One region of the Tardiphaga sp. 172_B4_N1_3 genome, then DNA from elsewhere that is predicted to be linked to it. Evidence: riboswitches for the same ligand, from Rfam matches in the RefSeq annotation. Region 1 holds a riboswitch; each other region holds the start of a gene.

The links. Region 1 has a riboswitch for cobalamin ahead of AB7783_RS14860 (TonB-dependent receptor plug domain-containing protein). Riboswitches for the same ligand answer to the same signal wherever they lie in the genome.
Region 2: linked by a shared signal. The riboswitch ahead of AB7783_RS24205 (TonB-dependent receptor) and the one ahead of AB7783_RS14860 (TonB-dependent receptor plug domain-containing protein) in region 1 are both predicted to bind cobalamin.
Region 3: linked by a shared signal. The riboswitch ahead of AB7783_RS29110 (ribonucleoside-diphosphate reductase subunit alpha) and the one ahead of AB7783_RS14860 (TonB-dependent receptor plug domain-containing protein) in region 1 are both predicted to bind cobalamin.
Region 4: linked by a shared signal. The riboswitch ahead of metE (5-methyltetrahydropteroyltriglutamate--homocysteine S-methyltransferase) and the one ahead of AB7783_RS14860 (TonB-dependent receptor plug domain-containing protein) in region 1 are both predicted to bind cobalamin.

The regions. Positions count from the first base shown of each region.
Region 1 covers NZ_CP197238.1:3,130,873-3,138,900, reverse strand. The annotation lists gene cobD (threonine-phosphate decarboxylase CobD) at 1-738, shown strand, start outside; gene AB7783_RS14870 (ABC transporter ATP-binding protein) at 751-1,533, opposite strand; gene AB7783_RS14865 (FecCD family ABC transporter permease) at 1,530-2,555, opposite strand; gene AB7783_RS14860 (TonB-dependent receptor plug domain-containing protein) at 2,549-4,546, opposite strand; cobalamin riboswitch at 4,579-4,782, opposite strand; gene AB7783_RS14855 (alpha/beta fold hydrolase) at 4,829-5,617, opposite strand; gene AB7783_RS14850 (O-acetylhomoserine aminocarboxypropyltransferase) at 5,621-6,916, opposite strand; gene AB7783_RS14845 (hypothetical protein) at 7,054-7,296, shown strand; gene AB7783_RS14840 (hypothetical protein) at 7,432-7,686, shown strand.
Region 2 covers NZ_CP197238.1:5,098,941-5,106,968, forward strand. The annotation lists gene AB7783_RS24200 (PepSY domain-containing protein) at 1-335, opposite strand, end outside; gene AB7783_RS24205 (TonB-dependent receptor) at 338-2,551, opposite strand; cobalamin riboswitch at 2,727-2,915, opposite strand; gene AB7783_RS24210 (alkaline phosphatase D family protein) at 3,060-4,613, shown strand; gene typA (translational GTPase TypA) at 4,846-6,669, shown strand; gene maiA (maleylacetoacetate isomerase) at 6,863-7,528, opposite strand; gene AB7783_RS24225 (flavin monoamine oxidase family protein) at 7,622-8,028, shown strand, end outside.
Region 3 covers NZ_CP197238.1:6,168,236-6,176,263, reverse strand. The annotation lists gene AB7783_RS29110 (ribonucleoside-diphosphate reductase subunit alpha) at 1-2,305, opposite strand, end outside; cobalamin riboswitch at 2,425-2,639, opposite strand; gene AB7783_RS29105 (hypothetical protein) at 2,829-3,014, shown strand; gene AB7783_RS29100 (GlxA family transcriptional regulator) at 3,021-3,986, opposite strand; gene AB7783_RS29095 (HD domain-containing protein) at 4,151-4,792, shown strand; gene AB7783_RS29090 (glycosyltransferase family 87 protein) at 4,764-5,960, opposite strand; gene ftsH (ATP-dependent zinc metalloprotease FtsH) at 6,126-8,028, opposite strand, start outside.
Region 4 covers NZ_CP197238.1:1,458,103-1,466,130, reverse strand. The annotation lists gene secD (protein translocase subunit SecD) at 1-417, opposite strand, end outside; gene yajC (preprotein translocase subunit YajC) at 462-833, opposite strand; gene AB7783_RS06625 (ATP-binding protein) at 1,028-2,008, shown strand; gene metE (5-methyltetrahydropteroyltriglutamate--homocysteine S-methyltransferase) at 2,056-4,443, opposite strand; cobalamin riboswitch at 4,548-4,759, opposite strand; gene AB7783_RS06615 (peptidoglycan DD-metalloendopeptidase family protein) at 4,928-6,331, opposite strand; gene AB7783_RS06610 (protein-L-isoaspartate(D-aspartate) O-methyltransferase) at 6,439-7,089, opposite strand; gene AB7783_RS06605 (response regulator) at 7,382-7,759, shown strand; gene surE (5'/3'-nucleotidase SurE) at 7,787-8,028, opposite strand, start outside.

The sequences.
Region 1 (8,028 bases):
TGGCTGCCGCATCTCGCCGTGCCGGGAGCTGTTTCCATCGTAGGGCCGACCTACAATGAACATGTCGCGGCCTGGCGTGCCGGCGGACATGAGGTTGGCGTGATCGGCAGCCTCAGCGCGCTGCCGGATCATGCCAGGCATGTCGTGATCGTCAATCCCAACAATCCCGACGGGCGTGTCGTCAAGCGCGATGAGCTCGCCGATGTTGCGGCGATCTTGCAACGGCGCGGCGGCTGGCTGGTGATCGATGAAGCCTTCGCCGATGTCGATCCCGCGATCAGTGCCGTCGGCCTGTGCGCGACACTGCCGATTGTTATTCTGCGCTCCTTCGGAAAATTCTACGGTCTCGCGGGCGTACGTCTCGGCTTCGCGCTCGCGGCGCCGCTGATCGCGCAGCGTATCGCGACCGCTATTGGTCCATGGGCTTGTTCCGGTCCCGCACAGGTTATCGGTGCGGCCGCCTTGCGCGACGAGCGCTGGGCCACGCAGACTCGCGTCGCGCTGGTCGCCCAAGGCATCAAGCTCGACAACGTGTTGGCCGATGCCGGTTTCGAGACTGTCGGCGGCACGCCGCTGTACAGGTTGGCGCGACATGCCGACGCTTTGAAATGGCATGCCGCATTGGCCCGGCAGCAGATCTGGTGTCGCCACTTCGACTGGAGCCATGAGCTGCTGCGGTTCGGCCTGCCGCCCGATGCGGCTGCTCTGAGCCGGCTTGCTGCTGCGCTGGCGAAATAGCCGCCACATCGCTCAGACTCCCGCCCAAGGCAGGATAATCGTTTCGTTCCGGTGTTCGGCGCGATAGGCGCTGATGCGGAACACATTGGCGACGATGTCATCGGACAGCGCCTGTCGCGGCGCGCCCTGCGCAGCGAGGCGCCCATCGGACATCACCAGCACCGTATCGGCGAAGCGCGCGGCGAGGCCGAGATCGTGGGTCACCACGATCACCAGTACGCCGCTGTTAGCGACATCGCGCAGATTTGTCATGACGTCGATCTGGTAGCGCGGATCGAGCGATGCGGTCGGCTCATCCGCCAGTACGATCGGGGCCTCGACAGCAAGGACGCGGGCGAGCGCGACGCGGCTGCGCTCGCCGCCGGAGAGTTCGGTCACACGCCGATCGGCAAAGGCGACGACGTCGGTGGCCTGCATGGCGCGTTCGACCGCAGCCTTGTCCGACGATGTCAGCCGCGCCGGATCGGTCGCGCCATGCGGATAGCGGCCAAGGGCGACGACGTCCTTCACGTCGAGCGGCCAATGCACGACATGGCCTTGCGGCAGATAGCCGAAGCGCTTGGCGCGCTCGCGGAGCGACAAGGACGCCAGTGTGTCGCCGGCGACATGGATCGCGCCGGTGGACGATTGCAAGCCTGCCAGCGCGCGCAGCAGCGTCGTCTTGCCGGCGCCGTTCGGGCCAACCAGGGCGACGAGGTGCTGTCGGTGCAGCGAGAGCGAGACATCGTGCAGCACCTCGCGCGCTGAGAGCGTGACGCTCAGATTGCTCGCGGTCAGCAGCGCCTGATCGGTCATGCGACGCCTCCGCCCAGAGCGCGCCGCTCGCGCATGATGAGATAGAGGAAGAATGGCACGCCGATGATCGAGGTCAGGACGCCGACTTTGATGTCTGTGGTCGACGGGATGATGCGCACGGCGATATCCGCGGCCAGCAACAGCGCCGAGCCGGTCAATGCGCTCGGGATCAGCAGGCGCGCGGGATCATGGCCGATGATCGGGCGCATCAGATGCGGCGCGATGAGGCCGATGAAGCCGATCGTGCCGGTGACGGCTACAGCGCCGCCAACGCCGAGCGCGACGCCGAGGATCACCAGCAGGCGCAGGCGGCTCACATGGACACCGAGGCTCTGTGCGGTCTCTTCGCCGAGGCTCAATGCACGAAAGGCCGAGCGCTGGCTCATCAAAATGATTGCACCGGCGATGATGAACGGCAATGCCAGCGTGACGTGACGGAAGCTGCGGTCTTCCAGCGAGCCGAGCAGCCAGAACGCGATCTCAAGTGCGGCGAAAGGATTTGGCGAGAGGTTCATCACCAGCGCCGTCGCAGCACCTGCGAGACTTGAGATCGCAAGCCCCGCGAGGATCAGCAGCAGCAGACCCGCATTGCGGCCGGCGATGCCGAGCAGCACGAAGACTGACAGGAACGCCATCGTGATGCCGGCAACCGGCAGCGCCCATGAGCGGACATCGGCCCAGCCGAGCGAAATCATCAGCACCGCGCCGAAGGCCGCCGATTGTGGCGCGCCGAACAGCGACGGCGAGGCAAGGGGATTGCGCAGCAGGCCCTGCAGCGCGGCACCGGACAGACCGAGGATCGCGCCGATGGCAAGTGCGAGAATCGCGCGCGGCAGGCGGATTTCGCGCACGATGATCTGATGCACATCGCTGCTGCCGCCGAACAGTGCATCGAGCACCGTCAGCGGCGAGAGTTTGACGGGTCCCGTGCCGAGCGAGCCCAGCGCCAGCAGCGTCACAAGACCGACGAGCGCGATGGTCGCGATCGTCCGGCGGCGTACTGCTGGCGCTGCGGTCACCATGTGGCGTTGAAGCCTGCGTAAGCCGCAGGCCCCGTGGTGCCGAAGTTCAGCACTTCCTGATAATGCTCATTCAGGATGTTCTCGCCGCGGGCGAAGACCTTCCAGTTCGCATCGATTTTGTACTCGGTATAGAGATCGACGCGGGTATAGGCATCCACCTGACCGACTTGATTGGCGCTGCTGAAGCGCTTCGACACGGTCGTGACGCGCGGCTCGATCATCCACTTGTCGGTCGGCGTAATCGTGAGCGCGAAGCGGGCGAAGTTCTTCGGGCGCCGTGCCAGCACTGTATCATTGCCGAGATCTTGCGCGTGCAGGTAGGTGTAGGCTGCGTTGAACTTCATCAGGCCCGGAATAACGTCCACATTGGCGCCAACTTCGAGACCATTCGTTTCGGCGCGTGCGACGTTGATGTAGCAGCCTGTGGTTTGGGCAACGGGACACGAACCGGGGCTTCCCGTCGGCGTCACGAAGTTGATCAGATTGCTGTAGTCGTTCGAGAAGCCCGTCAGCGAGACCACCACGCGGCCGTTGAAAAGGCTCTGATCGACGCCGGCGTCGTAGCCGAAGCTTTGCTCCGGGCTGAGCGTCGGCGTGCCGTTTGCCGTTGAATACAGCTGGAACAGTGTCGGTGCCTTGGCGCCGGTACCTGCGCTGGCGTGGAACTTGGTGCTGGTTTCTGTAATCGTATAGGCGGCCGTGGCACGCCATGTCTCGAAGCGCCCGACATCCACGACGTCGTCCACGCGGCCGCCCAATGTGATGTTGAGACGTTCGCCTACGGGGACCGACCACAGCGCGAAGACCGAATTGGTATCTTGGCGTTTCGCCAGCGCGGGTGTGATAGCGGCCGGTATCGGCAGGATGGCGGTCGTGTAGGTCTTTGCTGTCTCGCTCTGCGTCTTGGCGCCGTAGATCAGCGAGCCAAATGCGCCGAGCTTCAGGTTTGCCTGATATTCTGCGCCGAGGCTGTCACCATTGTAGTCGAGAATATTGGTCGTGGTGTTCTGCGGCAGCATGTTGGTGCGATAGGTTACGTCGTAGTTCGAACGCTCGGTATGCGTGTTCGACACGGTGACATTATGCGTGAGAATGCCGCCGAATGAATCCAGTGAGACGCGGCCGTAAACGGTTTGAAGCAGGCGCGTGACATTTGAAGGCGTGTCGGGAAGCTGCACCGCTTTCGACGTCGGACTGAAAGTGCCGTCATAGGCGGCTCGCGTGAAGGATGACACGAAGCCGGATTCCAGCCGGATGCCTTCGCCGGCATCGTAGCCGATCCTGGCCGATCCGCCGACGCGATCAAAGCCGTCGCGTTCGAGATTGGGGTACAGCGCTTCAAACTGAGGGATGCGATAGCCGAAGCGCGAGAAACCGTTCGAATGCTGACCGCCACCTGTGAAAGCGTAGGACCACGGACCGTTGGAGCCGGTCAGCGATCCCTGCGTCATGACAGTGCCATAGCTGCCGGCTTCGGTGCGCACGTTGACTTGCGCAGGGCCCGAGCCCTTCTTGGTAATGATATTGATCACGCCGCCCATGGCGTCTGATCCATAGAGTGCGCTCTGCGGGCCCTTCAGGACTTCGATGCGCTCCATCGCCGAAGGCGTGAACATGGCGAATTCGAAATCGCCGGACGCCGCCGTGGGATCGTTGACGCGGATGCCGTCGATCATCACCAGCGTCTGGCCAGTGTTGCCGCCGCGCAGGCGGACATTGGTGGTGCCGCCAGGGCCGCCGGTTTCGGTGATGTCGAGACCGGGCACGGTGCGCAGCGCATCGACCAGAGAGCCGGGATTGCTGGTCGCAATGGTTTCGCCTGAGACGACGCTGATCGAGCTGCCAGTGCGATTGAGTTGTTCGGGTGCTCTGTCCGCCGTCACCACGATTTCGGAGAGCTGCTCGGCACTGGACTGCGCATGCGCAGCACTGTGAGAGCAGGACAGAACAACAACGGCCGCAGTGCCTGCGGCCAAATTCCGGATAGTCATTTAACCCCTTCCGTCGACCCACCGTCGAACGAGTGTGAAACTCGTTACCGGCCGGTCTCCTGGCTCGCGGTGGTCTCCCGGTCCGCCTTCCCGAATCTGCGATGCAAATTCAGTGGCTTTGTGGACCTGGAATAGCCGCTTACAGTTGCGGGGGCAGCCGCGGCATAGGGGATATTTCCCCGCACCGCATTCCCGTTTCACCTCCTCGCGGAGGCACCGATAACGACAGACAGGAAGCACAGCGCGCAGCGCGGTGCAACAGCCATCACCGCGTTGTGGACTCTATTGCTCGTGCTGTAGCGCGGCGAGCACGTCGTCGGGACGTTCGACCATCATCATGTGGCCCGTACCCGGCAGAATCACCGTGCGGGCGTTTTTCAATGCGGCGGCCAGGGTCTTGCCGGCCTTGGCAGGAGTCATCATGTCCCGTTCGCCGAGGATGAGCGTGACCGGGATTTCAAGCTGGCCCGCAGCGGTCAGCGCATTCTGGTATGTATTGCAGGCGTTGAGATCGGCGAACAGCACGCCCGGCCTTGTGGCCTCGAGCACGCGCTGCGCACCGCTATGCATCCACAACCCCGGCGCGAGGCTGCCGCCGAGTTCGGCGCGAAAGCCGAGCCCCCAGATCGACACCATATCGATAGCGGAATGCTGATTGGCTTCGGCATCCTTCAACAGATCCGGGCCGACGGTCATCGTCCCTGCCGTGCCCATCAGGTCGAGGCGTGTGACTTTACCGGGATGCCGCGCTGCGGTCTCCAGCGCAATCAGCGAGCCCATGGAATGGCCGATCAGCCGTGCAGTCTTTGCGCCCGCAGCCTCGATCAATGCTGCTGTCCAGTCTGCGAGATCGGCGATGGTCGTGAGCGCTTCACCCTTTGAGCGACCATGGCCGGGCAGATCCGGCGCCAGCACGGCGAAGCCATGATGCGCGAACCAGCGCGTATGCAGCGCCCAGGTCGAGTGATCGAAGCCGGCGCCGTGGATCATCGCGACGACCGGGAGCGATGGATCGAAGGTGCGGCCGCCATTCGCGATATAGGTCTCGTGACCGTTGACGGTGAGTTGCATCGCTCAGCCCTTTTGCGAGATGCGCAGCGCCTGCGCGAGGTCATCGATGATGTCATCGGCGGCTTCGATGCCGATGGAGAGACGGATCAGCTCCTCGCCGATGCCGGCGGCCTTGAGCTGCTCCGCATCCATCTGCTGATGCGTGGTGCTGCCGGGATGAATGACCAGTGTCTTGGCGTCGCCGACATTGGCGAGATGGCTGGTCAGCTTCAGCGCTTCGATGAATTTGCGGCCGGCATTGCGGCCGCCCTTGATACCAAACGAGACGATGGAGCCGGCGCCGCGCGGCAGCAGGCGTTTCGCGAGTTCGTAATCCGGATGGTTCTCTAGCGACGGATGCAGCACCCAGTCGACCGCCTTGTTGGCCGTGAGCGCCGCCAGCACCGCATGCGTATTGGCCATATGGCGCTCCATGCGAATGCCCAGCGTCTCGACACCCTGTAGCAGCTGGAATGCATTGGTCGGCGAGAGACACGCGCCGAAATCGCGCAGGCCTTCGGTGCGGGCGCGCATGATGAAGGCGGCATTGCCGAACTGCTCGTCGAAGACGATGCCGTGATAGCCGGCATAGGGTTCGGTCAGCTGCGGGAATTTGCCGGATGCGTGCCAGTCGAAGCGGCCGCCATCGACGATGACGCCGCCGATAGCGATGCCGTGGCCGCCGATCCATTTGGTGGCGGAGTTCATCACGATATCGGCGCCGAGTTCGATCGGCCGCGACAGGAATGGCGTCGCGAAAGTATTGTCGATCAGCAGCGGAATCTTCGCGGCATGGGCGATGTCGGCGACGGCGGGTATGTCGAGCACTTCGAGGCCGGGATTGCCGATGGTCTCGCCGATGACCAGTTTCGTGTTCGGCTTGATCGCCGCCTTGAAGGCGTCGAGATCGCGCGGCTTGACGAAACTCGTGGTGATGCCGAAGCGCGGCAGCGTATGCGCCAGCAAGTTGATGGTGCCGCCATAGAGCGAGGACGACGCCACGATGTGATCGCCGGCATTGAGCAATGTGGCGATGGCGAGGTGCAGTGCCGCCATCCCTGATGCCGTGCACACCGCACCGACGCCGTTTTCGAGTGCGGCGAGGCGCTCTTCCAGCACCGCCGTCGTCGGATTGGAAATGCGCGTATAGATGTGGCCGGCGCGTTCGAGATTGAACAGCGCAGCAGCGTGATCCGAATCCTGAAACACATAGGACGTGGTTTGATAAATCGGCACGGCCCGCGCGCCGGTGATCGCGTCCGGATGCTGGCCGGCATGCAGACTCAGCGTTTCGAAAGCAGGCGGTTTGGGTGCTGGCATGGTGATTTCATCCCTGGACGCAATTTGCGCCATCTATGGCACGAATCGGATGCGAGTGTGAGTCGGCGATATTTCAACTGATGGAACGAAATGCGGGGTGGCGACTTGTACGAGGTCGATCACGCGGGAGAGTTATCATGAAGAAATTGCTGCTGTGCACTGCGGTTGCCGGTCTCGCGTTTTCATCGGTTGCGGCCGAGGCGAAAGGCTGTATCAAAGGCGCGATCATTGGCGGAATCGCCGGCCACTATGCAGGACATGGCAAGGTCGGCGTCGTTGCGGGGTGCGTGATCGGACGCCACGAGGCCAACAAGGCCGATGTGGAACGGGCGCAGAAGGCGCAGCACCCACAGCCGCCGAACGAGAATGGTCGCATCTAGATCGGCGTTGTTCTCAACGCTGGACGATGTTGCTAAAATTTGATGGACTAGACCGGTTCAGTAGAGCCTCACCCTCATCAGGTTGGGGTTCTTTTCGTCTCTGTACGATACCGGACGAGATTGGGCGTAGATGTGGTGCTGCATCGGGATGTGTTTTGGCTCGGCAAACAATGGGCCGTGACCGGTTACGGAATTCAGGCTGTCAGCCAGAAGTACAATATGAAGTTCGATATCGAGGTGTCGCAGATCTGGAACGAGGATCTGGATGCGTTGATGCGCGATGAGCCATGGTTCGATGCGCAGGATTTTGCACAGGCCGTCGATCGCGCGAGGCAGCGTGCGATGGAATCACCGCTGACGTTCAAGCCACCGCTGAGTGATGAACGATAGCGGCAGCGCATCATTGCAGGATTCAAATTTCAAACAGCCACTGTCCTCAAAACATGCACCCGCATTCTCGCGGCGCTTGCGCGTCCGAGCTATGAGCATTCCTACCTCGCCCCCTTCAAGAGGGCGTGCGGAACGCCGGGTGCCCGATGCACCCTTGGGCCTGATGCGAATGCGGTCTTCCGCAAGGGGTAATGCATCAGGACTTTCGGAAGCACGAGCGATTGCCCAGCGTTCCGCCTGCGGTGTTTTTTCGGTTGCTTGCACTTTGCCTCGACGAACGCTCCGATCGCGAATTAAAGTCCCAAGGCGATGGGAAGGGAGCCTCAAGCGAATAGGCCGGGC
Region 2 (8,028 bases), 2.0 Mb from region 1:
CGGCCATCGACGGCGGAGATGGTTTGCCGGTTGCCGTCCCAGCCAGTCAACCGATACACCGGCTCATCGGCGATCATGTTCAATCGCAGTTCACGCGGATAGTGCGTGGTCTCAGCCTTCTTCATCGCCTCGTCGGGAGAGAGCGCCACTTTCTCCCAGACGATATCGGGCAATGCCGCCAGCCGCTCTTTATCGGAGAGGCCGGGAAACGCGACATACATCATCACCACGCCGGAGATGAACCACATCGCGAAGAAGAGACAGGTGACGATGCCGACCCAGCGGTGGCCGATATACAGCCACCGCCGGAGTGTGCGTGTCAGCTTGCGCGACAAGCTCAGAACTTCACATTGACGGCGAGCTGGGCCGTGCGCGGCATGCCGAGCATCCACTGATTGTCGCTGTAGCTCGACGTCGCATAGATCTTGTCGAACAGGTTGTAGACGCGCAGTGACACCGTGGTGTTGACGTCCGGCTTCCACTGCAGGCCCGCATTGACCAGTGTGTAGCTCGGCATCTCCAGCGTGTTTGCATTGTCTGCATACGTTTTGCCGACGATCTGGAAGCCGGCATTGGCCGACCAGTTCGCCGCAAAGGCCCAGGTTGCCCAGACGTTGGTGACGTTCTGCGGCACGTTGAACGGCACGTTGCCGGCGTAGTTCACAGCGATGCCGCCCACGTTCTGGATGAAATCGTCATATTTCGCGCGCACGAACGCGGTGTTGGCGTCGACGCGCCAGCCATAATCGAGCGCGACGCCGATCGAGGCCTCGATGCCACGCGAAGACTGCTGGCCCACCTGCACGACCCGTGTCAGTGTCGGGTCAGTTCGGTCCGGCGTCAGCAGGTTGTTCTTGACGATCTGATAGCCCGCCAGCGTCCACTCGCCACGGCCGCCCCAGAACGACTGCTTGACGCCGATCTCCACCTGTTTGCCGGTGGCCAGATCGAATTTGGCGTTGGCGTTGCTCGCCGTGATTAGGCCGCCCACAGGATCGGCTGCGACCGAATACTGGCCGTAAAAGGCCAGATCCTTGATCGGTGTGTAGACCACACCGGCGCGCCAACTGGTCGAAGAATAGTCCCGGCTGTAGCTGTTGGCGGCATTGCGAACGTCGGTCCGCTCGACGGTCGGTTGGTCCTGGCGAACGCCGGCGATCAAGGACAGTTGCTCGGTGACCGACAACCGGTTCTCGGCGAACACCGCGTACTGGTTGGTCACGCTGGAGAAGTCCGACGTGAGCGGATCGGGACTGAAGTACAGGCCAGGATTGAAATTGATGGCGTCGACCGACGACGATCCACCATAGGGCGAGTTGGTCGAGCGCTTGAAATCTATGCGGTTGACGTCGAAACCGGCGACGAATTCGTTGGCCATCCCGAGCACATGGCCCTTGAACGTGGCGTCGAAGCGGTCGCCGATCTGTTGCTGGTCGTGGAAGATTTCCAGATAGGTGCTGCGGTCGATCAGGCCGGTGGCCGGATTGAACGCATAATTTTCGAGCTCTTTCCAGTGCCGCTTGCTGTACAGGTAGTACAACGTGTTGCGGATCGAGATGCCGTCGGCCACTTGCCACTCGGTCTTCACCTGATTCCAGCTATCCTGCCAGCGGATGGTGCTGTCGCCTACATTGTAGTTCTTGAAGCGCAGCGCCGGATCGAACTGGCCGTTGATCAACGGCGTGCCGAAATAGCGCATCGGCTGGCGATCGCCGTAGTCGGTCGAGATCGTCCAGACCACGTCTTCGGTCTGCTTGACCTGCACGGCAGCATGCAGCGCTATGTTCGAGCTGTTGCCGCGGTCGACCCAGCCGTCCGACATGTTGCCGGTGGCGGTGATGCGATAGGCGACGTCCTTGTTGATCGGACCGCCGCTGTCCACGGCGATGCGGCGTTCCATGTTGCTGTCGAGCGATATCTCGGCCTGATTGCGCGGAATCCATGATGGCATCTTCGAGATGATGTTGATCGCGCCGCCGACCGCGCCTTCGCCGAACATCACGGAGGCCGGACCGCGCAGCACCTCGATACGCTCGGTGGACCAGGTGTCGAACGGAAAGTTCACGGTGCCCGCGCCGACATAGAGCCGCGTGCCATCGAGCAGTATCTTCACCGAATCCGTGCCGGAGAAGCCGCGGGTGCTGTAGGCGACGCCGCCATTGCCCGGATCTCCGATGGCGGTGATGCCGGTGGCGTTCTGCGTCACCGCGTCGAGCACGTTCTGCTGGCCGCGTTCGGCCATGGTCTCGGCGGAGATCACCTCGACGCTGGCCGGCGTCTGCAGGCGCGTCAGGCCGAGGCGGCTGCCGGTGGATGTGGTGCCAGTGAGGTTGAGCGTCGGCGCTGCGAAGACGGGGCCTGTCGGCGTGGCAACCGGCGCGCCGGTATTGGCGGCGACATTGCGCTGCTGCCGCGAGCGCGCAGCGCGCGATGCATTGCCGTTCGTGGCGCGGCGTGCGCGTTGAGGTGTCGCTGACGGCTGAACGACAACAGGATCGAGCGTCTGGCTCGACTGTGAGGTTTGCGACCAGCTTTCGCTCGGACACAACAAGCAGGAGAGAGCAACAGAATAAAGAAAGGGAGTATGTCGCTTCAATGCAACGGGAGAAACGGAGGTCATGAACAGGACTCGCGGTTACGTGGCACGTCACCGCAAACCAAGTCGCCCCGCCGCTTTCAAACAGGCAGTGTGACTTCCACCAGGACACCCCGCCCAATGTGCTCGCGTGTGACCACGACTGGCGGCAGGTCTCCTGGCTCGCGGGTCAGTGCCTGTCGCCGCCTTCCCAGGTGAACACCCAGTGGCTCTTGGCGCAGGCTCGCCGCTTACAGTTGCGGGGGCAGCCGCGGAATCGGGGGATCCCCTCACCGCATTCCCTTTTGATCCCCGAAGGGAACCGTCGCGTTCACGTTAAGGTGAAATTTCCAAATGTGTCAATCAAGCTGCCAGCCATTCGCAACTTGCTTTGGCGGGTGTTGATATTGCGCATCACCTGTCATCGCAGCGTCAAGCGATCTGCCTAGAGCCACTGGTGCCAGAGCCAGGATCAGGAGTTCGCATGGCACTACGTTTATCCCGTCGTCGCTTCCTCGCGCACTCAGCCGCAGCAGGCGCAAGCTTCCTTGCGATGCCCTATCTCAGCCGCGCCGCCGATCGCCCGGTGGTGTCACATGGCATTCAGTCCGGCGATGTCGGGACGAACAGCGGCAAGATCTGGTCGCGCGCGGATCGGCCGGCGCAGATGATGGTGGAAGTCGCCACCACCGAATCCTTCAGCAATGCGCGCATGTTGCCGCCGATGGCGGCGCTGCCCGAAACCGATTTCACGGCGAAGCTGCTGCTCGACAATCTGCCCGCGGGACAGGACATCTTCTACCGCGTCAAATTCCGCGATCTCTCGCATACCGACATCGTTGGCGAGCCGGTCATCGGTCGCTTCCGCACCGCGCCAGCTGATCGCCGCGATGTGTCTTTCGTTTGGGGCGGCGATGTCGCAGGCCAAGGCTGGGGCATCAACGCCGAGGATGGCGGCATGGTCACCTATGCCACCATGCGCAAGCATAATCCGGATTTCCTGATCCATTCCGGCGATACGATCTACGCCGACGGCCCGATCCTGCCTGAAGCAAAATTGCCGGATGGCACGATCTGGAAGAACACCATCACGGTGCCGGAGAAGGCGAAGGTCGCCGAAACGCTCGATGAATTCCGCGCCGCGCACAAATACAATCTGCTCGACGATAATGTCCGCGCCTTCAATGCGCAGGTGCCGATCTTCGGCCAGTGGGACGATCACGAGGTCACCAACAACTGGTCTTCATCGAAGCAGTTGCCCGCGTCCTACAAGGAGCGCGACGTCACGCTGCTGGCGGCTCGCGGTGCGCGTGCCTTTCACGAGATGTATCCGATCTCGATCAATCCGAACGAGCCTGGCCGCGTCTATCGTACGCTGAATTACGGCCCGCATCTCGATGTCTTCATGCTGGACGAGCGCAGCTATCGTGGGCCCAACGGCCCGAACCTGCAGGAGAGCTATGGTCCCGATGCGTATTTCGTCGGTCCGGAGCAGATGGCCTGGCTGAAGCGCGCATTGATGGCCTCGAAGGCGACCTGGAAGGTCATCGCCTCGGATATGCCGATCGGCCTCGTCGTCTATGACAACGCCGCCGACAAAACCGGGTCTGAGGCCATCGCGCAGGGCGACGGACCAGTGCGGGGCCGCGAGCTGGAAATCGCCGATATCCTGCGCTTCATCAAATCGGCCGGTATCCGCAACACGGTCTGGCTGACCGCCGACGTGCATTACACGGCGGCGCATTACTACAATCCGGAAAAGGCGCAGTTTCAGGATTTCGAGCCGTTCTGGGAGTTCGTTTCGGGCCCGTTTCACGCCGGAACTTTCGGGCCGGCGGCGCTCGACAATACCTTCGGTCCTGAGGTCCGTTTCGTGAAGGCGCCGGGGCCCGATAAGCAGAATTTGCCCCCGTCGGCCGGCATGCAGTTCTTCGGTCACGTCAAAATCGACGGCCAAAGCGGCCAAATGACCGTTACCCTGCGGGATCGGGCCGATATGGCCCTTTGGGCCACGGTTCTGGACCCGAAATTGGGCTAACCATTTGGCAGATTCGCATTGTTTTTCGGCGATTTCCCCCTATATTGCGCCGCAACGCGTCCGAGTACCCGGCCCCTTCTGGCCGGGTTTGCTTTTGGAGGGATTGCCCCAGCGCGTTTTCAGACGAGGCAGTTATCGAACGCGCTCGAGCGCAAGGCATAAGCCTTTTGTTGTCGAGCATGTCTTGTTGAACCCGCTCAAGGGCACCCAGACCGTAACCAGAAGAAGACCTATGAACCTTCGCAACATTGCTATCATCGCCCACGTTGACCACGGCAAAACCACTCTCGTGGACAAGCTGCTGCAGCAGTCGGGCACGTATCGCGACAATCAGCGCGTCCAGGAACGCGCGATGGATTCGAACGACATCGAAAAAGAGCGCGGCATCACCATTCTCGCCAAGTGCACCTCGGTGCTGTGGGATGAAGTCCAGATCAACATCGTCGACACCCCGGGCCACGCTGACTTCGGCGGCGAAGTCGAACGCATCCTGTCGATGGTCGATGGCGTGATCGTGCTCGTCGACGCCGCTGAAGGCCCGATGCCGCAGACCAAGTTCGTGGTCGGCAAGGCGTTGAAGCTCGGCCTCAAGCCGATCGTCGCCATCAACAAGGTCGACCGTCAGGACGCCCGCATCACCGAAGTCGTCAACGAAGTGTTCGACCTGTTCGCAGCGCTCGACGCCACCGACGACCAGCTCGATTTCCCGATTCTGTACGGATCGGGCCGCAACGGCTGGATGGCCGACAGCCCGGATGCGTCGCATGACGTCGGCATGAAGCCGCTGTTCGATCTCGTCATCAAGCATGTCGCGCCGCCGGTGGTAGAAGAAGGTGCGTTCCGCATGCTCGGCACCATCCTCGAAGCCAACCCCTATCTCGGCCGTATCATCACCGGCCGTATCTCGGCGGGCTCGGTAAAGCCGAACCAGGCTGTCAAGGTGCTGTCGCGTGACGGTAAGGTCGTCGAAACCGGCCGTATCACCAAGATCCTGGCCTTCCGCGGCCTCGAGCGCCAGCCGGTGGAACTCGCCGAAGCCGGCGACATCGTTGCCATCGCCGGCCTGCCGAAGGGCACTGTCGCCGATACCTTCTGCGATCCGTCGGTTGAAATTCCGATCCAGGCGCAGCCGATCGATCCGCCGACCGTGTCGATGTCCTTCATCGTCAACAACTCGCCACTCGCCGGCACCGAAGGCGACAAGGTCACTAGCCGCCTGATCCGCGACCGCCTGTTGCGCGAAGCCGAAGGCAATGTCGCGCTCAAGGTCGTCGAATCCGCCGATCGTGACGCGATGGAAGTGTCGGGCCGCGGCGAATTGCAGCTCGCGATCCTGATCGAGAACATGCGCCGCGAAGGCTTCGAACTGTCGGTGTCGCGTCCGCGCGTGGTTCTCACCAAGGACGAAAACGGCAACACGCTGGAGCCGGTCGAGGAAGTCGTCATCGACGTCGATGAGGAATTCTCCGGCGTGGTCGTTCAGAAGATGAGCGAACGCAAGGCCGAGATGATCGAGATGCGTCCGTCGGGCGGCAACCGCCTGCGTCTGGTGTTCTACGCGCCGACCCGCGGCCTGATCGGCTATCAGGGCGAACTCATGACCGATACCAAGGGTACCGCGATCATGAACCGCCTGTTCCACGACTACCTGCCCTATAAGGGCGAGATCGCCGGCCGCCGTAATGGCGTGCTGATCTCCAACGACCAGGGTGAAGCGGTGGCCTATGCCATGTTCAAGCTGGAAGATCGCGGCCCGATGATGATCGAGCCGGGCTGGAAGGTCTACAAGGGCATGATCATCGGCGAGCACACCCGTGAGAACGATCTCGAACTCAACGTTCTCAAGGGCAAGCAGCTCTCCAACATCCGCACCACGTCGAAGGACGAAGCGGTGCGTTTGACGCCGCCGATCCGCATGACCCTTGAAAAGGCGCTGGCCTATATCGAGAGCGACGAGCTGGTCGAGATCACCCCGAAGTCAATCCGCCTGCGCAAGAAGCATCTCGATGCCAACGACCGCAAGCGCGCCGAAAAGACCAAGGAAGTGATCGCGTAAGCGAGAGCATTCTTTGACTGGTTACGAAATGCCCGGCGAAAGCCGGGCATTTTTGTTTGGTGCGATGCCTTCACTCCGCCCCTCATGGTGAGGAGGCGCGCAGTGCCGTCTCGAACCATGAGTTGGTGTCGCGCCGACGCTCGTGGCCATCCTTCGAGACGCCGCTGCGCGGCTCCTCAGGATGAGGGCGGAGTCAATTTGCCGGCGCTCCCACCTGCTTCAACGGATCGGCCTTCGCAAACGCGTCCATCGCCTCGCAGGTAGCGACGATGCGATTGATGGTTGGAATACCTGCAATCTCGATCTTCAGCACCTTCATGGTTGCGGTGATGCTGAGCAGACAGATGTCGGCGATGGTCACCTCGTCGCCATGACAGAAGCGGCCGGTGGCGGGCTCGCTGGCGAGGCGATTCTCCACGGCGACGAGGCCCGTGGTGAACCAGTGCACCAGCCAGGCGCGAACTGCGGCATCGTCAAAGCCGGCGGTGATGGCGAGATATTTCCGCACACGCGGCGTAATGAGCGGGTGGGTGTCGGCGGCCAGCATCGCGGCGATCGAGCGCACACGTGCGCGGCCGTGTGGATCGCTCGGCAGCAGCGGCGGGGTCGGATGGATCTCGTCGAGGAATTCCAGGATCGCCAGCGACTGCGTCAGCGGCAGGTGGCCGGGCTCGATCAGGGCCGGAATCGCGCCGAGCGGATTGATCTTGAGGAACGCGTCGCCGCGCTGCTCGCCCTTGTCGAGGTCGATCACGCGCTCGTGCGCTTCCAATCCCTTCAGGTTGAGCGCCACGCGGACGCGATAGGTCGCGGACGTCCGCCAGAAGCCGTAGAGTTCGAAATCGTGTGGGGCTGTCATGCATCTTCTCCGGGGGCAGCGGTGGCTTGAATAATTCAAGCAAGCCTTTATCCCGTTGTCACCCGTTTCCCATCCGCTGTGAATACCGACGCGATGACCAGACTGCCTTCCGAAGTAGATGTTGCCATCATCGGAGCCGGCGCTGCCGGCCTCGGCGCCGCGCGTATGCTGGAAGGTTCCGGGCTCTCCGTGATCGTGCTGGAAGCGCGCGACCGGATCGGCGGCCGTGCCCATACGATCATGGCGGCCCCCGGCATTCCGTTCGATCTGGGCTGTGAATGGCTGCACTCCGCCGACAAGAATGACTTCGTCGGCATCGCGAAAGAGCTCGGCTTCGCCGTCGACAAGTCGCGCCCGCCGTGGCGCGATCAGGCTTATGACGTCGCCTTCTCAAAGGCGAAGCGCGATGAGTTCTTCGCCGCGATCGACGCGTTCTATGAGCGCGCCGAGGAGGCCGCAGAAAACGAGATCGATGCGCCGGCGGCGACATGCCTCGAGCC
Region 3 (8,028 bases), 3.0 Mb from region 1:
AATTGCGCATGCCCGTCGTCCTCACACGGTCACGCAGACTGCTCCAGTCGAGCGTCGTGGAGCGGTCCATCTGCACACCACCGCGCGCCTCCGCAAGGATCTCGATGGAGTCGATCGGCAGGATGCCACGGCTCCACAGCGATCCGTCGAAGGACGGATAGCGGCCGCGCTCGGCGGCAAGATCCACCGATGCCGAGATCGAATGGAAGGCAATCGCCTCCATGCTGGTGTCGGCAAAGGCCACGGCCGCATCCGACGCCATCGCGATGCCCTGCGCCTGCAGTGCATCCTGGAAGCCCATCAGACCGAGACCGACCGGACGATGCTTGAGGTTGGAACGGCGCGCTTCCGGGATGGTGTAGAAATTGATGTCGATGACATTGTCGAGCATCCGCATCGCCGTGGTCACGGTACGCTTGAGCCTGATGTGATCGAGACCATCCTTGCCGATATGATTGAGCAGGTTGACCGAGCCGAGATTGCAGACCGCGACTTCATCGTCCGACGTATTCAGCGTGATTTCCGTGCAGAGATTCGACGAGTGGATGACGCCGGCATGCTGCTGCGGCGAGCGCAGATTGCAGGGATCCTTGAAGGTGATCCAGGGGTGGCCGGTCTCGAACACCATGGTCAGCATGCGGCGCCACAGGTCAGTCGCACGCACTGTCTTGAACACGCGGATCTCGCCGCGCGCAGCTTTTTCCTCATAGGCTGCGTAGCGCTCGGCAAACGGCTTGCCATAGAGATCGTGCAGTTCCGGCGTCTCGTCCGGCGAGAACAGCGTCCATTCGCCATCAAGCTCGACGCGCTGCATGAAAAGATCCGGCACCCAGTTGGCGGTGTTCATATCGTGGGTGCGGCGGCGGTCGTCGCCGGTGTTCTTGCGGAGATCGAGGAATTCCTCGATGTCGATGTGCCAGGTCTCGAGATAGGCGCAGACTGCGCCCTTGCGCTTGCCGCCCTGGTTGACGGCGATGGCCGTATCATTGGCGACCTTCAGGAATGGCACGACGCCCTGACTCTCGCCATTGGTGCCCTTGATATGCGCGCCGAGACCGCGCACCCGAGTCCAGTCATTGCCGAGACCACCGGAATATTTCGCCAGCAGCGCATTGTCCTTCACCGACTTGAAGATGCCGTCGAGATCGTCCGCCACCGTGGTGAGGAAGCAGGACGACAGCTGCGGCCGCTGCGTACCCGAATTGAACAGCGTCGGCGTCGAGGCCATGAAGTCGAACGACGACAGCAGATTGTAGAATTCGATGGCGCGGGCTTCGCGGTCGATCTCGCGCAGCGCGAGGCCCATGGCGACGCGCATGAAGAAGGCCTGCGGCAGTTCGATGCGATTGCCCTGCACATGCAGGAAGTAGCGGTCATAGAGCGTCTGCAATCCCAGGAACTGGAACTGAAGGTCCCCTTCCGGCTTTAGCGCGGCGGCGATGCGCTTGAGATCGAAGCGCGCGAGTTCGGGATCGAGCAGCTCGGCCGCAATGCCGGTCTTGATATAGGCGCCGAAATATTCAGCGTAGCGCGTGGTCATGTCGGCCTGCGACGCGTGGGTCGGCGTGGCCCCGACAAAGGACAGGACTTCGGTACGCAGTTTGTCGAGCAGCAGGCGGGCGCTGACAAAGGTGTAATTCGGCTCCTGCTCCACCAGCGTGCGCGCGGCCATGATGCCGGCCAGTGCCAGCTCATCCAGCGTGATGCCGTCATAGAGATTGCGGCGGGTTTCCTCGAGCACCGGGGCGGCATCGACGCCGTCAAGGCCGGCGCAGGCCTCGTTGACGATCAGCGCCAGACGCGCCGAATCGAGCGGGGCGCGGGTGCCGTTGGCGAGCGTGACATGCAGCACCGGTGCGGTGGAGACGAGCGCCGGCTTCGCGGCCAGTTCTTCGGCGCGGGTGCGAGCGCGCTCCTCGCGGTACAGCACATAGGCGCGCGCCACCTTGTGGTGCTCGCTGCGCATCAGCGCCAGTTCGACCTGATCCTGGACGTCCTCGATATGGAAGGTGCGGCCTTCACCGACGCGGCGCGTCAATGCAGCCACGACTTCGCCGGTCAGTTGTTCCACCGCCTCATGGACGCGGCGCGAGGCCGCTGCCGTGTGGCCCTCGACGGCCAGAAAGGCCTTGGTCATCGCGACGGAAATCTTGCTGCCGTCGAAGGGCGACACCGTGCCGTTGCGCCGGATGATCTGCATTGAGGGTTCGCGCGCAGGCGCAGCGAGCGTTTCCGGCGACAGTTGAATCAGCGGCGCATGAGCCGCATCGCGTCCGTTGGACAAAACAGAAGAGGAAGTAGGCATCGGCAAGACCCCGTGTGATGCATCAAGCAATGGGGGCTGGGGCCGAAAGGACGCTGCAAAATACACGGCGGAGATCCGCCGGCATTGCCTGCAAGCGACCGCTGGGACACCCCGCCCATGGACGTTCTGGTGTCGCGGCAGGTCTCCTGGCTCGCAGGTCAATGTCTGTTTCAGCCTTCCCGATGCTTGCGCATCAGTGACTTCAATCGAAACAGACTCACTGCTTACAGTTGCGGGGGCAGCGCCGGAATATGACGCAAAACAGCGTCTTTACCGGCTTCCCTCTTAGCCACCAAGTCTTGCGACCAGGCGGACCGTGACATCTACATTTGGTGTGACCCGCGGTGAAGTGTCAAGCGAGCATTGGCGCCGAACGCAACAAATTCGGTAGGGCTGTTGGTTCAGTGGACAACCGCTTGCGTGGCGGAAACCGCGGGGTCGTTGGCGGTTTCTGCACGATGCGATTCGTTGCCGCCGAGCACCGCGAAGCGCAGAACATCGTGATCAACCGATGGAGGATGCGATGCGCGACCTGATGACGACCACTGAAAGGATCAACTTCAGCGCTTTCGTAGAGCGAGCCGGTGCGCTCACGGCGTTCGAGACGAGGGATCAGATCGCCCGGCGCCGCCTCGACGAGATGCTGAACGAAGCGCTGATGGACAGCTTTCCTGCGAGCGATCCGATTTCTTCGCTGCAACTCGCCTGAGCAGAATCAGACCGCGCGAAAGCTGGCCCGATACTGGCTGGGCGTCAGGCCCAGCCGTCGCACGAAGACCTGACGCATATGTTCGGCGGTGGTGAAACCGGATTCATAGGCCACGACCTTGAGCGGCAGATCGCTGCCTTCGAGGCGGTTGCGTGCCGTGTCGATCCGGGCGCCCTCGACAAAATCTGCCGGCGTCATTTTGGTCTCGAGCTTGAACACCCGCGCGAAGGTGCGCGCGCTCATGCCCGCCACATCGGCCAGTTCATCCACGCTGTGTGCGTCACGCAGATGCGCCATCACATGGGCATGGACTCGCGCGATCGGCGAGTCCGGCTCGGCCGGCGGTACCAGATAGGGACTGAATTGCGACTGGCCACCCTGGCGCTGCGCCACCACAACCAGACGCTTGGCTACGGCCAGCGCGACATCCGCGCCATGATCTTCCTGGACCAGTGCGAGACCGAGATCGATCCCTGCGGTGACGCCGGCCGACGTCACCAGCGCGCCATCGCGGCTATAGATGCGATCGAACTCCACATGCGCCTTGGGGAAACGCAACGCCAATAGCGGCGCATTCTGCCAGTGCGTCGTCACAGTCTTGTCGTCGAGCAGGCCTGCATGGCCGAGCGCGAATGCCCCGGTGCACACCGAACCGTAACGCCCCGCTTGGAGCGCCGCATTGGCCAGCCACTCTGTAAGCTGCGGGTCGGGCTCTGCCGTCGGCAGCCCAGACCCGCCGGCCACCAGAACCAGATCCCAGGGCTTGTCCGCATCACTGAACGCCAGATCGGCCGATATCCGCAAACCGTTCGATGCACGCAGCGGCGCGCAGTCTGCAGCGACAAGTGTGATGTCGTAGCCGTCGCCCGGCGCAACGAAGCCATTGGCCTCCATGAACACATCAAGCGGACCGGCTACGTCCAGCGACTGGACGCCCGGAAAGATCGCAAGAGCAACGGTCTTCATGGTGATGCTTCATTCCGACGGCGAGGAAAGGCCCAAGTCAATCTGAATAGATAGTCGTCTTGCGGCAGGAAATCACGGGCGAATGGCAGCTTTGCAGGGCGCGGCGCGATTGCGAGGACACCGCCCGCCGGCGACAACGGATGCATCACCCCCCCCGCAAGGAGCATCTCATGAGCAAAACCATCGCCGGCATCAAAGTGCCCGACAGCGCCCTCGCCCGCCAGGTCGATCAGCTGGTGCGCGACACCGAAAGCGATCTTCTGTATCATCATTCCAATCGGGTTTTCCTGTTCGGCGCGCTCGCCGGACAGCGCAAGGGTCTCAAAGTCGATTCCGAGTTACTTTATGTCGGCGCGATGTTTCACGACATGGGCCTGCAGGCGCCCTATGCGAGCAAGGAGGAGCGCTTCGAAGTCGATGGCGCAAATGCTGCCGCAGACTTTCTGCGCAGCCACAGGATCGATGAGCGCGACATCGACGATGTCTGGGACGCCATCGCGCTTCACACGACACCGGGCATTCCCAAGCACAAGCGGCCCGTGGTGGCGCTCGTCACGGCCGGTGTTGAGATGGATGTATTGGGTCTGGAGTATGATGCCTTCACCGCCCATCAGCGCCACGAAGTGTGCGTCTGCCATCCGCGTGGCCATGACTTCAAGAACGGGATCATCGATGCGTTCGCTGCGGGGACGATCCACAAGCCGGACACGACCTTTGGCAACGTGAAGGCTGACGTGCTCGACCTCCGCGACCCCACCTACAAGCGCGCGAATTTCTGCAGCATCATCCTGAACTCGGCGTGGAGCGAATAGACTCCCGCACGCGCATGGCGATCAACGCTGCCACCAGCAGCGTTGCGCCAAAGCCCGTGGGAGCGCCGAGAAATGGATAGGCGATCAGCAGCGCAGCAGCGAGACCGAGCACCGGCAGTTCGTGACGGCGAAAGCCTTCCGCGAGACCGATACGGGCGATGAAGCCGATGGCAATCGCAAGCACCATCACGTCGTACAGGAAAAGGTAGGGCGTCGTGAGCAAGGCGCCGACGGCCAGCGCAGCGGCTTTCAGTTCATAGCGCACGCTGCTGCGCCACAACGGCACCAGCACCGCTACGACGGCACCAATCATGATCCACTGGAACGTCCAGGCCAGCGGCTCGCTGCCGTCGAAATAGCGCACCAGTGCAAAGATGCTCTGCATCTTGCCCCATGGCGCGCGGCCTTCGGTGAGGAAGGCCTGCGAGAACATCGGCATCCAGTGAATAAACGCCTGCCAGCTCTCGGTGCCGAAAGCGAGCCACGACACCGCGGCCAGCAGCACGGTGGTGATGCCTGCGCTGACAAACGCCTTCCATTGCGACGCTGCGATCAGCATCAGCGGAAACAGGAAACCATATTGCGGCTTGTAGCTGAGCAGACCCAGACAGATTCCCGACAGGATCGGCCGCGTCGGCAGCAGCACCAGCATGCCGCCGATCAGCGCCGCGGTCAGAAATCCATTCTGCCCGACAAGGCCGTTGGTCATCACCACCGGAAAAGCCGCAGCCAATAAAAGGCCGAAGGGACGACCGACGATCGCACGCATCGCCGCCAGATACGGCACGAAGCTGACCGCAGCCCAGCCGGCAAAAGCTACAGCATAAGGCAGCTTTGCGAGCAGTGCCGCGATGAACAGGAACGGCGGCGGATAATGCCAGGCGAAATTGCCGGGATAGCTCTGACCGAGAACCGCAATCTGGACCTTTTTCTGGATGTCCCAGTCATAAGCCCAAGCCGGATGACCATCGAGCACCAATCGCCCGGCAGACCACACATTGACGAAATCGGTGGGCGAGCCGAGGCCGTCTTCATAGATCCAGCCGCGACCGTAGAAGGTCGGGAAGAAGGCGAGATGCAGCATCGTCAGGATCGTGCAGACGATCAGCAGCGCCGGCGGAACAGGGCCACGCCCAGGTATCGAAGTCATCGTGAGCGGCGCTGGCATAGGGTCCCCAATGCGCATCAAGGGCGCCGGGCGACAGTGCCGATGGAAGTTTGAGGAAGGTTTAAGTGGGACGTGGTCCCCGCATCGGGCCTCGCTCCATTCGAGCTACAGATAACAAAAAACGCGGCCTTTCGGCCGCGTTTTGCATGTTTGCGTGTGACGACTTTACGCCTGCGGCTGCGGCTCCAGGCCACCGTCCGGACGCGGGCGCGGCTTGCCAGCGGGCGGCACAGCCGAGGTGCGCGGGCCCGACGGCTCCAGCACCGACTCGCGGTTCGGCTTCTTGCCGTTCAGCAAATCCGTGATCTCGTCGCCCGAGAGGGTTTCGAATTCGAGCAAGCCCTTGGCCAGCGTTTCGAGGTCATCGCGCTTCTCGGTGAGGATCTTGGTCGCTTCGTCATAGCCTTCGGCGACCAGACGCTTCACTTCGGAGTCGATCTTCTGCGCCGTGGATTCCGAGACCGCCTGGGTGCGGTTCATCTGCATGCCGAGGAAGACTTCGTCGTTGTTCTCGCCATACGACACCGTACCGAGTTCTTGCGACAGGCCCCAGCGCGTGACCATCATGCGAGCCAAGCGCGTGGCCTGCTCGATATCGGAGGACGCACCCGAGGTGACCTTGTTGCGGCCGAAGATCAATTCTTCAGCAACGCGGCCGCCCATCATGATGGCAAGGCGCGAGGTCATCTGCTCCAGGGACATCGACATCTTGTCGCGTTCCGGTAGCTGCATGACCATGCCGAGCGCACGGCCGCGCGGAATGATAGTCGCCTTGTGGATCGGGTCGGTGGCGATGACGTTGAGGCCGACGATGGCGTGACCGCCTTCGTGATAGGCCGTCAGCATCTTCTCTTCCTCGGACATCACCAGCGACTTGCGCTCGGCGCCCATCATCACCTTGTCCTTGGCCTCTTCGAACTCGCTCTGCGTCACCATGCGCTTGTTACGGCGCGCGGCGGTCAGGGCGGCCTCGTTGACGAGGTTCATCAGGTCAGCGCCGGAGAAACCGGGCGTGCCGCGGGCAATGGTCTTGAGGTTGATATCCGGCGCCAGCGGCACCTTGCGCACATGGACCTTGAGGATCTGCTCGCGACCGACGACGTCCGGATTCGGTACCACGACCTGACGGTCGAAACGGCCCGGACGCAGCAGCGCGGGATCCAGCACGTCCGGACGGTTGGTGGCGGCGATCAGGATCACGCCTTCATTGGCTTCGAAGCCGTCCATTTCGACCAGCAACTGGTTGAGGGTCTGTTCGCGCTCGTCATTGCCGCCGCCGAGACCGGCGCCACGATGACGACCGACGGCGTCGATTTCGTCGATGAAGATGATGCAGGGCGCGTTCTTCTTGGCCTGCTCGAACATATCACGCACACGGGATGCGCCGACGCCGACGAACATTTCAACGAAGTCCGAACCCGAAATGGTGAAGAACGGCACATTGGCTTCGCCCGCGACCGCACGCGCGATCAGCGTCTTACCGGTGCCGGGGGGGCCGACCAGCAGCACGCCGCGCGGGATACGTCCGCCGAGGCGCTGATACTTGCCGGGGTCGCGCAGGAATTCGACGATTTCCTGCAGGTCCTGCTTGGCCTCATCGACACCGGCGACGTCCTCGAAGGTGACGCGGCCATGCGCTTCCGTCAGCATCTTGGCGCGCGACTTGCCGAAGCCCATCGCCTTGCCGGCGCCGCCCTGCATCTGGCGCGACAGGAAGATCCACACGCCGATCAGCGCGATGAACGGCAGCCATGAGACGAGCAGCGACACGAACCACGGCACGTTGTCGCCCGGAGCCTTGGCGGTGATCGAGACCTTGGCGTCATAGAGACGTTTGATCAGGGTCGGGTCGCTCGGGGCATAGGTCTGGAAGCTGGAGCCGTTGGTGAAGGTGCCGTGAATCTCGGGACCCTGGATTACGACATCGCGGACGTGATTTTGATCAACTTCGGTGAGGAGCTGCGAGAACGAAATGTCCTGCGAGGCGGTGCGCTGACCAGGATTCTGGAAAAGCGTGAACAGCGCGAGCAGCAACAAAACGATAATGACCCAGAGGGCAAAATTGCGC
Region 4 (8,028 bases), 1.7 Mb from region 1:
TGCGTCCGAGACTTCCAGGCTGCGCTGGCCGCTTTGCCCCATCAAGCCGCCGAGCGGCTGTGACAGTTCACGCAGCTTGCTGAGTGCGGTCTGATACTCGGTGTCCTTGGTGATACGGACTTCGACATTGTCGCCGCGAACGCCAAGGCCGGTATAGACGATCTTGGCATCACGCAGTGTGCGGCGGACGTCGTCGCGCACCTGATCAAGCTTGTCCTTCTTGACGGAATTGGCATCGACTTCGAGCAGGATGTGCGAGCCGCCCTGCAAGTCGAGGCCCAGCACCAGATGGCGCTGCGCCCATTTCGGCCAGGTTTTCACGGTGGCTTCGGGGAAGAAATTCGGAACCGCGCACAGGCAGACCACGAGCGCCGTCAGAATGACCGCCAGCGCCTTCCACCGCGTGAAATACAACATCGAGATGATCCGTCAGATTCTTGAAATGGCGACGCGCAAACGCATCAGCTCGCGGCCGCGTCGTCCTTGGCATCAGCCTTGTCCGCCTTCTCCTTGGCGGGCTCACCCTTGGTGCGCACGCCCGAGATCATCGTGCGGAGCTGACGTACGCGAACGCCTTCGGCGAGTTCGAACTCAACCTGCTCGTCATCGACCACCTTGGTGACCTTGCCGACGAGACCGCCCGACGTGACGATGGTGTCGCCACGACGGATGTTCTTCACCATCTCGGCGTGGTCCTTCACCTTCTTCTGCTGCGGACGCAGGATCAGGAAATACATGATCACGAAGATCAGCGCGAAAGGCAGCAGCGACATCAGCATGCTGTTGGTATCGCCGCCGGCTGCAGCCTGGGCAAACGCAGGGGTAATGAACATCGGGAAGTCCTCGTAAACGCTGGGGAATAAACCGGCGACGCGTCGGCGTTCGGCCGGTTTGGGTAAATTCGCGCGGACTATAGCGGCCGGCGTCCCAATTGCAACGCCGGTAAACCCTCTGATTTGTCTGCGATTTGTACCGCTTGCGGATGTGTTCCGGGCTCGATATGGGTGCGCGCCGAGGAAAGTCAAAAATGTCAAAAAAGCCCAATAAAACAAGCCGCCGCCCTACCAAAAAGGCTCCCGCGACCCGCTCGTCAAAGACCGTCCGCACGACCGCGGCAAAACGTCCGCGACCAGCCGCCGCCCCCCTGATCGACGAACGGATCGCACTCGCCCTTGAGGCCATTGCCGCCGGCATGGCCGCCGCGGCGCCGAAGCGCTCCAATGCCGATTCTCTGGCCCAGGCCGACGCCTTCATCTGGCATCCCGACGGCCGTCTGGCCCCAGTCCCCAAAGTCAGCCGGGTCGATATTGGCCTGCTGCAGGGCATCAATCAGCAGGTCGACACCCTGATCGAGAACACCCGGCGCTTCGCCAACGGCCTGCCGGCCAACAACGCGCTGCTCTGGGGCGCGCGCGGCATGGGCAAGTCATCGCTGGTCAAGGCCGCGCATGCCTCGGTCAATGCCAGCAAGTCCGTCGCCGGCCGCCTCAAGCTGGTCGAGATCCATCGCGAGGATATTGAAAGTCTGCCCGCCCTGATGGAACAGATCCGCGCCTCGGATTTCTATTTCATCGTGTTCTGCGATGATCTTTCTTTCGACGGCAACGATGCGTCCTACAAATCGCTGAAAGCCGTATTGGAAGGCGGCATCGAAGGCCGGCCGGACAACGTGATCCTCTATGCGACCTCGAACCGCCGCCATCTGCTGGCGCGCGAGATGATCGAGAACGAACGCTCGACCGCGATCAATCCCGGCGAAGCGGTCGAAGAGAAGGTGTCGCTGTCGGATCGTTTCGGCCTCTGGCTCGGCTTCCACAAATGCAGCCAGGACGAATATCTCGACATGGTGCGCGGCTATTGCAGCCACTACGGCCTCAAGACCGACGCCGAGCTCGAGCGAGACGCATTGGAATGGTCGACCACCCGTGGCTCCCGCTCAGGTCGCGTGGCCTGGCAGTTCGTGCAGGAGCTCGCAGGACGCCTGGGCGTGAAGCTGGCCCCAAAGTAAAGACAAGTGCCGCCCCGTCATGACAACGGGACGGCATTCGACTCGCCCTAGGCGAGGCTTCGCAACTCACGTGCCGCCGCGACCATATTCACGAGCGCAGGCCGCACCTCCTCCCATTTGCGGGTCTTCAGCCCGCAATCGGGATTGATCCAGAGCTGGGAGTCCGCCAGCCGCTGCCGTGCAAGCTTGAGCAGATCGACCATATCGCGCGTTTCAGGCACCCGCGGCGAGTGGATGTCGTAAACGCCCGGACCTATCTCGTTCGGGTACTTGTAGGTCCTGAATGCATCGAGCAGTTCCATCTTCGACCGTGACGTTTCGATGGAGATCACGTCGGCGTCCATGGCACCGATCGCATCGATGATGTCGTTGAACTCCGAATAGCACATGTGCGTATGGATCTGTGTGTCATCCCGCACGCCTGACGAACAGATGCGGAAGCTCTCCACGGCCCAATCGAGATAGGACTTCCATTCCGATTTGCGCAGCGGAAGCCCTTCACGGAGTGCCGCTTCGTCGATCTGGATCATACCGGCGCCAGCCTTTTCCAGATCGAGCACCTCATCGCGTATCGCGAGCGCGATCTGGCGACACGCGACTTCGCGGGGAATGTCGTCACGCACGAATGACCAGTTCAGAATCGTGACGGGCCCTGTCAGCATCGCCTTCATCGGCCGCTCGGTGAGCGACTGCGAGTACTGCCACCATTCGACTGTCATCGGATGCGGCCGGGACACGTCGCCGAACAGCACAGGTGGCCGCACGCAGCGGGAACCGTAGGACTGCACCCAGCCGTATTTGGTGAAGGCGAAGCCGGCGAGCTGTTCGCCAAAATACTGCACCATGTCGTTGCGCTCGAACTCGCCATGCACCAGCACGTCGAGACCGATGTTCTCCTGCCAGCGCACTGCCCTCGCCGTTTGGTTCTGCAGGAACGTCTTGTAGGCGGCATCGCTGAGCGTGCCCCTAACATGGGCCCCGCGAGCGTTTCTCACTTCCGCGGTCTGCGGAAACGAGCCGATGGTCGTGGTCGGAAATGCCGGCAGCTTGAAGCGCCGATGCTGCTCGCTCGTGCGCGTGGCAAAATCGCTGCTGCGACGACGCATAGTCGCATCAACAGAAGCGACGCGTTTGGTGACAGCAAGATCGTGGATCTTCGACGATGCGACCCGCGCGGCTGCCGCCGCATCCGACGCAGCGAGCTTTGCGGCGACATCCGCGCGACTGCCAGCCAAGGCGGATCCGAGCGCCGCCAGTTCCTCCATTTTCTGGACTGAAAAGGCCAGCCAGCTTTTGACGTCCGGATCGAGATCAGTCTCAAGGCTGAGATCGATCGGCACATGTAGCAGCGAGCAGGACGGCGCGAGCTCAACGCGATCCCTCCCCAGGAGATCGACCATGGGCTCCAACCCATCGAGCAGACTGGACAAATCGGACCGCCAGATATTGCGGCCATCGATCACGCCCAGCGAGAGGATCATGTCCTTCCGCGCCTTCGCAGCGACTTCATCGAACTGGTCCTGCGCGCGGACCAGATCGAGATGAAGCCCGGCGACGGGAAGCGACAGGGCCAGATCGAGGTTGTCGCCCAGCTCACCAAAATACGTGTTCAGCATGATCCTGAGTTGCGGAACCGCTTCGGCAAAAGCCGCATAAGTCTTTTGCAGCGCCTGCCGGGCGGGCGCGTCGAGATCGAGCACCAGACACGGCTCATCCAGTTGCACCCATTCGGCGCCGCTGTCGGCTAATTCCCCGAGCACCTCGACATAGACGGGCAGCAATCGATCGAGCAGCGTCACCGGGTCGAATGACGCATCCGCGCTCTTGGCCAGTTTGAGATAGGTCACGGGCCCAACCAGCACAGGTCGTGTCTGATAACCCAGCGATCTCGCCTCCTCGTACTCCTTGATCGGCTTGCGCGATGCGAGACTGAAGGTCTGATCCTGCGCCAGTTCAGGCACCATGAAATGGTAGTTGGTATCAAACCATTTGGTCATCTCCTGTGCTGGTACGCCTTGCGACGTATCATGCGTATGAGAGCCGTGCGTGCAGGCCTCGTCATGCGCATCGCCTTGTGATCCACGCGCCATGGCAAAGTAGGTCGCGAAGGAAACGTCTCCTCCCTTCCAGCCATAGACCTTCGGAATGGCGCCTACCATGACGCTGGTATCGAGTACCTGATCGTAGAATGAGAAGTCGTTCGACGGCATAACCGTGATCCCGAGCGACTTCTGACGTGCCCAGTTTGCGGCACGCAGCCCGACGCCGACATCGATCAGCGCATTCTCGTCGATTGCACCGGACCAATAGCTTTCCAGCGCCATCTTGAGCTCACGCCGCGGACCGATCCGTGGCGTTCCCAACGTAGCAACAGGAAGCGAGGACGTAGATTTGGCAGAAGACTTGGAAGAAGTAGACTTTGACACAGTAGACATGGCTTAACCCCAATGATTGGGGGCAAAAGGCCAAAGTGACACGTCTGGATTCCACGACGGCAGTCGCGGAATCGCAACCGCACCACCGGGACACCCCGCCCGAGGACGTTTATGTTGTCGAGGCAGGTCTCCTGGCTTGCGGGTCAATGCTGCCGTCCGGCCTTCCCAAAACCTTTGCGGGTCTCAGTGACTTTAATGGACAGCGGCTCACCGCTTACAGTTGCGGGGGCAGCTCCGGCCTTGGCTTAACGCCTCACCGGCTTCCCTCTTAGCTTCGGGCAAACCTTCCCGAAGAACCACGACATGTCCACATATGGGCAACATCGCGCGGCAGTCAACCGAGCTTGCGCGCGCAAGCTGCCCACTCGCAGCAGCGCGTTGAAGACTCCGGAGCTGGAGTGGGCCGTAGCCCCGAGATCAAACGCATCAAGCCCGGCACGAGGCCGGGCTTGCTTAAATGCGAACTACACTTCGTGGATTGCGCTTACGCCCCGTTGAGGAACTGCAGCGGATCGACCGGCGACGAGCCCTTGCGGATCTCGAAGTGAAGCTGCGGCGAAGTAACCTCACCGGACTGGCCGGACTTGCCGATCACCTGACCGCGCTTGATGGTCTCGCCACGCTTCACCATCAGCTCACTCGCATGGGCATATGCGGTGACGTAGCCGTTGGAGTGACGAACGAGGACCAGATTGCCGTAACCCTTCAGCTCGTTGCCGGAATAGGCAACGACGCCATCTTCGGCAGCCTTGATCGGCGTGCCTTCCGGCACGGCGACGTTGATGCCGTCGTTGGACTTGCCATTGGTCTTGGCGCCGTAGCCTGTGACCACGCGGCCGCGCACCGGCCAACGGAACGTCGGCAAAGCGCCGGTTGCGTCAGCGGCTTTAGTCGGCGATTCCGGCGCGGTTTCTTCAGGCGTCGTCGTGGCACTTGCCAGGCGGGCCTTCTGTGCGGGTTCGGCAGACGCAACACGGGCCACGGCAGCGGACGTGACCGCGCCAGCCGGAGCGGCCGTCACGGCTGCGACGGGCGCAGCGAGCGGCGCGGCTACAGGAGCTGCGTTGGCCGTACGCGCACCGGGTACCGTGATCTTGGAGCCGAGCTTCAATTGGGCAGTCGGCGCCAGACCATTGGCGCGCGCGAGTTCGGCGACCGACACGTTGTTCCGACGCGAGATGCTCATCAGCGTATCGCCGCGATTGACGAAATGCGTGGTCGATGTGCCGACGGCAGGTTTGCTCGGAGCAGCAGCAACGGCCGGAGTTGCCGCGGCGCCCTGACGCGGAATGATCAGCGACTGGCCGGGCGACAGCGCGCGCGGCCCCTTGTAGCCATTGGCCTGCAGGATCGCAGCCGACGAGACGTTGTAGCGTTTCGCCAGACCATCGAGCGTATCGCTGGTGCCGACGATGATCGAGGTGCCGCCATCACGGGCAAGGCCGTTGGTCGCTGCAACCGAGCGCGGTGCCGTGGAGCCGGTGGTTTCGATCGGCGCACGTGCGGGCGGCGGCGTATACATACCGTTGCCGCCCCCGCTGACGGGAGCAGCCGATGCAACCGGACGGGCTGTCGGATAGGACTGCGGCGCCGAGATCGGCGGCGGCAAAGGCTGGGATTGATACTGCGGCTGCGGATTATAGGCCGGGCGCTGATACTGCGGCAGCTCCTGGCGCTCGACCGGCGCGCGCGGTGCTCGCTGCGGCACCGAGCCGGTGGTTTCGCCTTGCCAGCCAAAGCCACGGGACTGACCTGAGTCAAAATTTGGATTCTGAGATAGCCGTGTCTGCATGTCGGCGCTGCAGCCGGCAAAACCGATAGACATCAGCGCCAGCACCGCGACCTGCGGAGCGCGGCGCGAGTAAAGCAACTCGACAACGCTGGACATTGGTTACTCACTCATACGCAACAAACAACTGAATTGAGTAAACACCGTCTCCGTTACCAAGCCTTTAACCTTGCGACCAACACGTGACAGCCGTTCACGAACTTTTTTCAGAGTTCGCGCGCGATGCCCGGAAGTGCAGGCACGAAACGTACATCCACGAGCTCCTTTCGCTCCAATCCATCCCCGGTTTTGCGAATCCGGACCAGGGTCTGGACGCCATTATGAGGACCAACCGGCGCAAGCAGAATACCCCCCTCCTCAAGCCGATCGGTTAGCGCCACTGGCACCTCCTCCACTGCCGCGGTCACGACGATCCGGTCGAACGATCCCAAATTGGCAGCCGGATTGAGGCCATCGCCGAGCATGACCTCGATATTGTGGAGGCCGAGTGCCTCCAACCGGGTCCGGGCGGCATCTGCCAGCGTGCGGTAACGCTCGATGCTGAGCACGTCGCGGACGAGCTTTGACAGGATCGCGGCCTGGTAGCCCGATCCCGTGCCGACCTCGAGCACACGGTGACCGGCATTCAATTGTAGCTGTTCGGTCATATAGGCCACCACGAAGGGCTGGCTGATGGTCTGACCGCAGGCTATGGCCAAGGCCGTATCCCGCCAGGCATGGGCGCGATCGTTCGGCTCGACGAAGCAATCACGCGGAATATCCTCCATTGCGCGCAGCACCAGCCGATCGCTGATCCCACGGCGCCGCAGACCAAGCTGAAAGGTCATCTGTTCAGGCGGCTGTCCGACGGTAATCATGGAAATGCCTCACGCAGCACAGGTTAGAAACACTCTCGATCTAGCAAAGATAGATTGATGTATTTCTGCGATCGGAACCGGGATAGCCTAACGACAACTTTTATTGTTCCGCGCGCGGAACCAGCAACATACCAGCCTGTTATGGGCGGGGCGCTGAAATCCTGATCTTGCTCTATCTGGTACCGAACACGCGACATGCGTCTTTGGGTCACGAAAATGGCAATGCGTCGAGATTGCGTTCAACCCGGGAATTTGCGATTTTGTTCAGAGGATTGGGGCAAGGAAACCGGCCATGACTGCAACGAACCCGCCGGGCGGCTCCGTCTTCCTGGTCGAAGACGAGGTCATGATCCGCATGATGGTCGCCGATATGCTCGAGGAACTCGGCTATAGCGTAGCCGCCGAAGCCGGTGACATCAACGAAGCGATCAAGCTGGCTGGGTCTGCCAAGTTCGACATTGCGATCCTCGACGTCAACGTCAACGGCAAGGTGATTTCGCCGGTCGCGGAAGTGATCGCATCGCGCAACCGCCCGTTCATCTTCGCGACTGGCTACGGCGCGCAAGGCCTGCCGGAAGAATTTCGTGACCGCCCCACGCTGCAGAAGCCGTTCCAGATGGAAACGCTGGCGCAGGTGCTGTCAACGACGCTCAAGGGCGTCGCGGTCTAGGCGAGCCCACTCGCCTATTTCGAACTCTCAGCCAAGCGCCTTGGTCAGCGCTTCGGAGAATACATCATCCGTGCGATCGAGACGCAGCGGCGTGACCGAGACATAGCGCGCAGCAAGCGCTGCGAGATCGGTACCCTCCAGCGGGGCTTCCGCGGCGACGATGCGCTCGAAACCGATCCAGAAATACGGATTGTTGCGGCCATCGCGCCGCTCATCGACGCGCAGAAAGCCCTGATTGCGCTTGCCCTGCCGGGTGACAACGACACCTT